2 linked regions of the Casimicrobium huifangae genome follow. Each later gene encodes a partner of the first gene's protein in a complex. Links are inferred from orthologs where the notes say so. Each region holds a gene or a part of one and is shown on either strand. Other genes may lie near its edges.

Region 1 (5,544 bases):
CGCCCATCGTTTATCCAGCACTTGAAACCCTCCACATCATCGCGATTGCCATCACGTTCGGCTCGCTCTGGATCGTCGATCTGCGCTTGCTCGGCGTACGCCTCTTCGGCCTCGGAGCGCTGGATGTACGCACGCTCGCCGGGGCGGCGCTGCCCTGGACGCTATTCGGCTTTGTTCTCGCTGCGGCCGCCGGCAGCCTGATGTTTCTGGCACGAGCGGGCGACTTCATCGGCAATCAGGCGTTCCTGCTCAAAATCCTGCTCCTGTTCGTGGCCGGTACCAATGCCGCCATATTGCACAGCCGCGGCCCTCTGGATTCAAGCAGTACGGCAACCCGGCTCCAGGCGGCCTTTTCTCTGCTGATATGGATCGCTATCATCATTTGTGGCCGCTGGATCGCCTACGTCTAGCGAAACGCGCAACCGCCTGACCTGAGCAGGCCATGCCGGATTCGTTCGCCGTTGTCCCCCACTTCACCTTTCAACGCATTTGTCAGGCCCCGTTTCTAGGAGTCCCCATGTTTCGCAACTCAATCGTCGTCTCACTGGTTGCCGCGACCTCGTTGGCGTTTGCCCATCACGGCTGGAGCAGCTTCGACGAGAGCAAGCCGATCTATCTGGAAGGCGTGGTGAAAGAAGTGAAGTGGCAAAACCCGCACGCCGAGGTCAAGCTTGAAGTGAACGGCGCTCCAGCGCCTGCGGCGCTGCCCCGCTTTGCCGTGCCGAAGCAGTCCGCAGCCGTTGATGCCGTCACCGTGCTCGGCACAGCGAAGCCGCCCGTTCGCAAGGACAAGGTCTGGGAAATCGAATTTGCGCCGATCGCCAGAATGGATGCCTGGAAAGTCGTGGCGCCCAAAGTTGGCGACAGGATGGCGGTGGTGGGCTACACATTCAAGGATGAGAAGGGCGAGGCGATACTGCGTGTGGAGTTTTTGATCGGCAACGGCAAGGTGACGCCTTTGCGGTCGTCGCCGATGTAGTTCGGGGCGCAAGAGCTTCGAGTCACATTCGGCAGATCGCGCCCGATAAAATCAATCGTCTGATCCACTGAGTTATCGCGTGAGGCAGCGCCTCTCGTGAGGTTCTGCTTTGCCCACTTTTTCGCTTCTTCCCCCGATTCCCCGCGCCGGTGAACGCGCGCAGACGGCCCGTCCGCCCGGGGCCGCGACCTCGCTAGCGCTCGCACGCCTGACGCAATCGCTGCGCGACGCAAAGCGCACGCTGATCGTCACCTGCGCCGATGCGCAGGACGTGCACCAGCTCGCGCTCGAGCTCGCGTGGTTCGACCCGGCGCTGCGTGTGCGCGAATTCTCGGACTGGGAGACGCTGCCCTACGACCACTTCTCGCCGCACCCCGACCTCGTCAGCGACCGCCTGCAAGCGCTCTATGCGCTCGCCAACAACGCGTGCGACGTGATGCTCGTCGCTGCAACCACGGCGACGCAGAAGCTCTCGCCGCGCAGTTACGTCGCGGCGCGCACCTTTGCGTTGAAAAAGGGCCAGAAACTCGACGTCGACCGCCTGCGCCAGCAGATGACACTCGGCGGCTACACGCACGTCAACCAGGTCGTATCGCAGGGCGAGTTCGCGGTGCGCGGCGGCATCATCGACATCTTCCCGACAGGCGGCACACTGCCGGTGCGTCTCGACCTGTTCGACGACGAGATCGAGTCGATCAAGACCTTCGAACCCGACAGCCAGCGCACGCTGTATCCGGTCAACGAGCTGTCGCTGCTGCCGGCGCGCGAGTTCCCGACCGACGAGGCCGGCCGCACGCTGTTCCGTCAGCGCTTCCGCGAAGTGTTCGAGGGCGATCCCTCGCGCGCCGTCGCCTACAAGGACGTGTCGAACGGCATCTTCCCGGGCGGCATCGAGTTCTATCTGCCGCTGTTTTTCGACGCCGCCGAGACGCTGTTCGACCACGCACCGGCCGACGCGGTGTTCGTGCTGCTGGGCGATGTACACGCGACGCTGACCGACTTCGAGAAGGAAACGCGCGAACGCTGGGGGCTGCTACGCGGCGACAGCGCACGTCCGCTACTGGAGCCGTGCGAGCTCTACCTGGGCCGCGACGACTTCCTGCATCACGTCAAGACCTACGCGCGCTACGAGCTGAAGGCTGGCGACTCCGAGGTGGCGCGCAAGGTACCGCCCCTCGAGATCGACCGCCGGCTGGCGCGTCCGCTCGGGCCGCTCGCCGACTTCCTGGCCAACGCCACTCAGAACGGCGGTCGCGTGCTGCTGTGTGCCGAGAGCGCGGGCCGGCTGCAGACGCTGCAGGAGATGTTCGTCGAGCACGGCCTGACGCCGCACAAGCTCGACGACTTCGCTGCCTTCCTCGGCACCGGCGAGCCGTTCTGCGTGACGGCGGCACCGCTGTTCGCGGGCAGCATCCTCGTCCAGGAGCGGCTCTCGTTCGTGACCGAGGCCGAGCTGTACCCGAGCACGACGCGCTCGGCGCGGCGCAAGCGTGCCAAGACCACCAACGTCGACAGCATGCTCAAGGACCTGTCCGAGGTCCGTGTCGGCGACCCCGTCGTGCACGAAGAACACGGCATCGGCCGCTATCTGGGCCTTGTGTCGCTCGACCTCGGCGACGGGCCGACCGAGTTCCTGCACCTCGAATACTCGAATCAGGCCAAGCTCTACGTGCCGGTGTCCAACCTGCACCTGATCTCGCGCTACAGCGGCACCTCGCCCGAACACGCGCCGCTGCATACGCTCGGCTCGGGCCAGTGGGAGAAGGCGAAGAAAAAGGCGGCACAGCAGGCGCGCGATACTGCCGCCGAGTTGCTCAATATCTATGCGCAACGCGCGGCACGCGTCGGCCACTCGTTCAAGATCGACTGGAGCGACTACGAGACCTTTGCGTCGGGCTTCGGATTTGAGGAAACACCCGACCAGAGCGCCGCCATTCAGGCCGTCGTCCAGGATCTCGTCGCGGCCAAGCCGATGGACCGCCTGGTCTGCGGCGACGTCGGCTTCGGCAAAACCGAGGTCGCGCTGCGCGCCGCGTTCGTTGCGCTGATGGGCGGCAAACAGGTCGCCGTACTGGTGCCGACGACGCTGCTTGCCGAGCAGCACTTCAGTACCTTCAAGGATCGCTTCGCGCCGTGGCCGATCAAGATTGAGGAGCTGTCGCGCTTCCGGAGCACGAAAGAAGTACGCGCCACGCTCGACAGCCTCGCCGAAGGCAAGGTTGACCTCGTGATCGGCACCCACAAGCTGATCCAGCCCGACATCAAGTTCAAGAACCTGGGGCTGGTCATCATCGACGAAGAGCACCGCTTTGGCGTGCGCCAGAAGGAACAGTTGAAGAAGCTGCGCGCCGAGGTCGACGTGCTGACCCTCACCGCGACGCCAATCCCGCGCACGCTGGCGATGAGCCTTGAGGGCATCCGCGACTTCAGCGTGATCGCGACGGCGCCGCAGAAACGGCTGGCGATCAAAACCTTTGTCGCCAAGGGTGGCGACGGCATCATCCGTGAGGCGATCCTGCGCGAGTTGAAGCGCGGCGGACAGGTGTACTTCCTGCACAACGAGATCGAGACCATCGAGAACATGCGCGAGCGGCTCGAGGCGATCGTGCCCGAGGCACGCGTGCGCGTGGGCCATGGCCAGATGGGCGCACACGAGCTGGAGGGCGTGATGCGCGACTTCTACCAGCAGCGCTTCCAGATCCTGCTCTGCTCGACCATCATCGAGACCGGCATCGACGTGGCCAACGCCAACACCATCCTGATCAACCGCGCCGACAAGTTCGGTCTGGCGCAACTGCACCAGCTGCGCGGCCGCGTCGGGCGTTCGCACCATCAGGCCTATGCCTACCTTCTGATCCCTGGCGAGGATGCGATCACAGCCGACGCCAAGAAGCGGCTCGAAGCGATCACCCAACTCGAAGACTTGGGTGCCGGTTTCTACCTGTCAATGCACGACCTCGAGATTCGTGGCGCCGGCGAAGTGCTCGGCGACAACCAGTCGGGCGAGATGCAGGAGATCGGCTTCTCGCTGTACAGCGAGATGCTCAACCAGGCGGTGCGGGCGCTCAAGGCAGGTCGCGAGCCCGATCTCGACGAGCCGCTGGGCGTCACGACCGAAGTCAACCTCCACATACCCGCGCTGTTGCCCGAAGACTATTGCCCCGGCGTGCACGAACGGCTGGTGATCTACAAGCGGCTCGCCAACTGCGAGACCGAGGATGCGCTGGAGGACCTGAAGGAAGAGCTGATCGACCGCTTCGGGCTGCTGCCGCCACCGACCGAATCGCTGCTGGCGGCGCACCAGTTGCGCATCGCAGGCAAATCGCTGGGCGTCAAGAAGATCGACAGCGCACCGGAGCGCACCATCATCAGCTTCAAACCGAAGCCCGCGTTCGAACCGATCAAGCTCATCCAGCTCATCCAGAAGGACGGGCGCTATCGGCTTCACGGTCAGGACAAGGTGAAGATCGAGCGTCCGGTGCCGGCACTGAACGAGCGCGCGCGCATGGTGCGCGAGTTCTTCCATGCGCTGCGTTGAACTAACCGCCGGTATTAAAAAACGCAACGTTTGCTGATACGCTCGCCGCGCGGAGCGACCACAAGTACGCTCCGGCTATCTCGTTGTTGATCCATAGTGGATCGGGGGAACGCGATGATTATCTGGGGAGCAATCTGGGGCGCGATACTGGGCATCATCCTGCCGCGCCACGAGGATGCATGGACACTGATCGCTGGCGGCCTGATCGGGGCGCTGATTGGGCTTACCCTGCGCAAATCGGTGCGCAGCGAGTTTGCGCGACTGGCTGAGGCTCAGACAGCAACGCAGCAACCGGCGCCGAAGGCTACGCCGGCCGCAGTTGCGACAACGCCTGTGGTTGCTGCCGACGCCACGACAGAAGTCACTGCAAACGCATCCGTCCCCATCGCCACAGTGTCCGTCGCGCAGGAAGCGGCGAAAGATCAAGTTCGGCCGTTGGCAGCGGTAGCGCCGGTCGCTGCCGATCAAGCGCAAGGGTTGACGCAAACACCCACCTCGGAAGCAACGGCGCCCGTCGCGACCACCGCGTCGCCCAAATCGACACCGGCACCGCTCGGGCCGGACCTATCGCGCGAACCGGACCCCATCGAAAAACTCGTTGGCCGCGCGAAGGCGTGGCTGCTCGGCGGCAATACGGTGGCGCGCGTCGGCACAGTAGTGCTCTTCATCGGGCTGTCGTTCCTCGCCAAGTGGGCGGCGGACAACGCCCTGTTCCCGCCCGAATTGCGTCTTGCTGCCGTCGGCATCATGGGCATCGCGCTCCTGGTGCAGGGCTTCCGGCTGTCGCGCCGCGTCGCTGTTGGCGACAACGGCGACGAGATCGCTGCGCGCAGCAACTACGCCTACCTGCTTCAAGGCGCTGGCGTAGCGGTGCTCTACCTAACCATCTTCGCTGCGTTCAAGCTCTACGCGATGATTCCGGCGCTCGCGGCCTTCGTGCTGATGGCGCTGGTATGCGCGCTGTCGACATTGCTCGCGCTGCTGGCCGACAAACAGATGCTTGCCTTTGTCGGCTTTGCCGGCGCTT
Region 2 (4,203 bases), 560 kb from region 1 along the record:
TATGCGTCAGCGCCGGCGCCGCCAGCATGGCAACCATGAGCAGTGCAATGGCGCCCAGAAAGACTTCGCGCAACTTGCCGCGTCGCTCTGCCATGATCATCGGCGGCACCATCAGCACGAATGAGACCACGATCACCGGAAGATAGACCTGCCAGTGGCTCGGCGCCGGCAGCGCGCCGCGATCAACCAGCAGGGTCGGCACCACCACGAAAAGCGCCGTCTGGCAGACGTGCAGCACAAACACGCCAATATTGAGGCGCAGCAGCTGCGGATTGAACAGCACGTCGCCGTGGCGAATCGGCTCCGGCTGTTCCTCCCGCACCGGCGCAGGCGGCACGCCCCACACCACCACCACGATACCCAGGCAGGCCAGCACTGCGGTCAGCCAGAACAGACCGGAAAGCCCGATCCAGGCAGTCAGCGGCGGCGCGGCGATCAGCGAGAACGCAAAGGTAAGACCGATCGAGCCACCCACCATTGCCATGGCCTTGGTGCGCACTTCGTCGCGCGTCGAGTCTGCGATGAAAGCAGACACCGCCGCGCTGATCGCCCCGGCACCCTGAATGGCCCGACCGGCGATGACGCCCGCAATGTTGGTTGAAAGCGCGGCAACAACACTACCGATCGCAAACACGATCAGTCCGGCGACGATCACGGGCTTGCGGCCAAAGCGGTCAGATGCCGCCCCGAAGGGGATCTGGAACATCGCCTGCGTCAGTCCGTAAATCGAGATGGCCAGGCCGATCAGGTAGGCCTCCTGCCCGCCCGGCAATTCACGGCCGTAGATCGCGAATACCGGCAGGATCAGGAACAGCCCGAGCATGCGCAGTGCAAAGATGGAGGCGAGCCAGCCGCTGGCGCGGCGCTCGGACGGAGTCATGGAGAAGGTGGGAGAAGACAAGGCAGCGTGGCGGAGTTGAGGCGGGCGAACCGCACACTATGCGCGACCCGCCTGAAAACGCCCTGAATCATAGCGGCGCAGCGCCAAAGCCAGACTGACGGCGATCAGTCGAACTACCGGTTACCGGCCAAACTCGCAGGTCGGCATACCGGTCCGGGTGCCGTCGGGATTTACTGCTATCCGGCCGCCGCGAGATAATGCCGGGTTGCCCGTTGCGGGCGTTGTCGGCTGTCGGTGAGTATGGATTTCCTCCGGGTGCGCGGTGCGCGCACGCATAACCTCAAGAACATCAATCTCGACATCCCCAAGCACAAGCTGGTCGTGATCACCGGTCTGTCGGGCTCGGGCAAAAGCTCGCTGGCCTTTGACACGCTGTACGCCGAGGGGCAGCGCCGCTACGTCGAATCGCTGTCGGCTTATGCACGGCAATTCCTGCAGATGATGGACAAGCCGGACGTGGACCTGATCGAGGGCCTCGCACCTGCGATTGCAATCGAGCAGAAGGCAACCAGCCACAACCCACGCTCGACGGTCGGCACCGTGACCGAAATCCATGACTACCTGCGACTGCTCTACGCACGGGTGGGAGACCCGTACTGCCCGAATCACCCCGAGATCATGTTGTCGGCGCAGACCATCTCGCAGATGGTCGATACCGTGCTGGCCTGGCCCGCAGATACCCGCATCATGCTGCTGGCGCCGCTCGTCGCCGACCGCAAGGGCGAGCATGTCGAGCTGTTCATCGAGCTCAAGGCCAAGGGCTTTACGCGCGTGCGGATCGACGGCGAGGTCGTTGAGCTTGATCCGACGCCGAAGCTGGCCAAGAATCACAAACACACAATTGAGGTCGTCGTGGACCGCCTCAAGGTGCGGCCCGACGCCAAGCAGCGCCTGACGGAATCGTTCGAGACGGCCTGCCGCATGGGCAATGGTCGCGCGATTGTCGTGTCGATGGATGATGAGAAGGCAAAGCTGCAGCTTTTCTCGTCGAAGTTCGCCTGCCCGATCTGCGACTATTCGCTCGCGGAGCTGGAGCCGCGGCTGTTCTCGTTCAATTCGCCAATGGGCGCCTGCCCGACCTGTGACGGGCTCGGCGAGATCGACGAATTCGAGCCCGGCCGTATCGTCGCGCACCCCGAGCTCTCGCTCGCCAGCGGCGCAATCAAAGGCTGGGACCGGCGCACGATCTTCTACTTCCAGATGCTGCAGGGACTGGCGGCGCACTACGGCTTTGATCTGGAAACGCCGTTTGCCGAGTTGCCGGAAGAAGCCCGACACGCCGTGGTGTACGGCAGCGGCGAGGAGGTGATCGAGTTCGACTACGTCAGCGAGAAGGGCGTGTTGCAGAAGCGCAAACACACCTTTGAAGGCGTGTTGCCCAACTTCCGTCGGCGCTATCGCGAGACCGAATCCGGCGCTGTTCGCGAGGAGTTGGCGAAATACATGAGCCGGCGCGATTGCCCGGACTGCCACGGTGCGCGGCTGCGTCGCGAGGCGCGCTTTGTGAAAGTGGGGCCGGGCAAACAGAGTCGGGCAATTTACGAGGTAAGCCGTCTGCCGCTGCACGAGACGGCGAATTTCTTCGATTCATTGCAACTGGACGGCAGCAAGCGGCAGATCGCCGAGCGCATCGTCTGGGAAATCCGCAACCGGGTGGGTTTTCTCAACAACGTCGGGCTCGATTACCTTTCGCTCGACCGCAGCGCTGAAACCCTGTCCGGTGGCGAGGCGCAGCGCATTCGCCTCGCGTCGCAGATCGGCTCCGGGTTGACCGGTGTGATGTATGTGCTCGACGAGCCTTCCATCGGCCTGCACCAGCGCGACAACGACCGTCTGCTGGAAACCCTCAAGCACCTGCGCGATCTCGGTAACTCCGTCATCGTGGTCGAGCATGACGAAGACGCAATCATGAGCGCGGATTACGTGGTCGACCTGGGCCCGGCGGCTGGGGTGCATGGTGGCGAAGTGGTGGCGCACGGCAAACCGACGGATGTCAAAAAGAGCAAGACTTCCCTGACGGGTCTGTATCTTTCCGGCGCCAAGGAAATCTCCATCCCACCAAAGCGTTTGCAGCCGGACAGCAAGCGGATGATCCACATTCGTGGCGCACGTGGAAACAACCTGAAGCGCGTGGACGTGCGTATCCCGGTGGGGCTGTTTACCTGCGTTACTGGCGTCTCCGGTTCAGGCAAGTCGACGCTGGTTAATGACACGCTCTATCGCGCCGCCGCGAAAAAGATCTACGGTAGCCTTGAAGACCCGGCGGCACACGACGGCATTGATGGCCTTGAGCATTACGACAAGGTCATCAATGTTGACCAGAGCCCGATCGGACGCACGCCGCGCTCCAATCCGGCAACCTACACCGGGCTGTTCACGCCAATTCGCGACCTGTTCGCGCAGACGCCGCAGGCGCGCGAACGCGGTTACGAGCCCGGCCGCTTTTCATTCAACGTCAAGGGCGGGCGCTGTGAGGCTTGCGAGGGCGACGGCGTAATCAAGGTGGAAATGCACTTCCTGCCGGATGTTTACGTTGCGTGTGACGTCTGTCACGGCAAGCGCTACAACCGAGAGACGCTTGACATCCACTATCGCGGCAAGAGCATCTCGGAAGTGCTTGAGATGACCGTGGAGGAGGCCTGCGAATTCTTTTCGCCGGTACCGGCGATCGCGGCCAAAGTGAACCTGCTGAACGAGGTCGGCCTCGGCTACATCCGGCTCGGCCAGGCCGCGACCACGCTCTCGGGCGGCGAGGCGCAGCGTGTAAAGCTCGCCCTGGAACTGTCCAAGCGCGATACCGGCAACACGCTCTACATCCTCGACGAACCGACGACTGGACTGCATTTCGCCGACATCGACCTGTTGCTCAAGGTGCTCTACCGGTTGCGGGATCACGGCAACACGGTGGTGGTGATCGAGCACAACCTCGACGTCATCAAGACGGCCGACTGGCTGGTCGACATGGGGCCGGAGGGGGGCGATGGCGGCGGTACCGTCGTCGTGCAGGGAACGCCGGAAACAGTGGCTGGCGATGGCGGCGCGCGGGGTTCACATACAGCGAAGTTTCTGGCGCCCCTGCTCAAGAAGGCGAAGCGCGCGTAGCCGGCGCACCAACGCGGCTACGCCCTCATTCCCGCGTGCGCTGGGATGAGGGCGGTTTTTAGGGCGCTGGGCCGGATGATCAGTTGATCGTCAGTCGCTTCTGTGCGGTTGCGTTCTTCTTCGGCAGCGTCAGCGTCAATACGCCGTGCTCATGCTTTGCGCTGGCCTGATCGGCATCCACTGCTTGCGGCAGCTTGAAT

What was found. Proteins that work in one complex are often made in the same cells at the same time.
Region 2: the proteins of mfd (region 1) and uvrA are in contact, whole or in part, in a crystal structure (PDB 4DFC), measured with the Escherichia coli proteins. The link is inferred for Casimicrobium huifangae from one-to-one orthologs.

The regions. Positions count from the first base shown.
Region 1 is NZ_CP041352.1:1,736,709-1,742,252, reverse strand. Bases 755-4,717 are described here. They hold mfd (transcription-repair coupling factor), read left to right. Parts: upstream 755-1,088; coding sequence 1,089-4,517; downstream 4,518-4,717. Other genes in these bases: FKL89_RS07975 (DUF2339 domain-containing protein), read left to right, coding at 4,632-4,717; FKL89_RS07985 (DUF6152 family protein), read left to right, coding at 755-979. In the rest of the region: FKL89_RS07990 (DUF6644 family protein), read left to right, coding at 1-410; more of FKL89_RS07985, read left to right, coding at 518-754; more of FKL89_RS07975, read left to right, coding at 4,718-5,544. UniProt on the Escherichia coli protein: Couples transcription and DNA repair by recognizing RNA polymerase (RNAP) stalled at DNA lesions. Mediates ATP-dependent release of RNAP and its truncated transcript from the DNA, and recruitment of nucleotide excision repair machinery to the damaged site.
Region 2 is NZ_CP041352.1:1,180,608-1,184,810, forward strand. What follows is about bases 791-4,203. They hold uvrA (excinuclease ABC subunit UvrA), read left to right. Parts: upstream 791-1,141; coding sequence 1,142-4,003; downstream 4,004-4,203. Other genes in these bases: FKL89_RS05505 (MFS transporter), read right to left, coding at 791-880; FKL89_RS05515 (Hsp20/alpha crystallin family protein), read right to left, coding at 4,083-4,203. Outside these bases: more of FKL89_RS05505, read right to left, coding at 1-790. UniProt on the Escherichia coli protein: The UvrABC repair system catalyzes the recognition and processing of DNA lesions. UvrA is an ATPase and a DNA-binding protein. A damage recognition complex composed of 2 UvrA and 2 UvrB subunits scans DNA for abnormalities.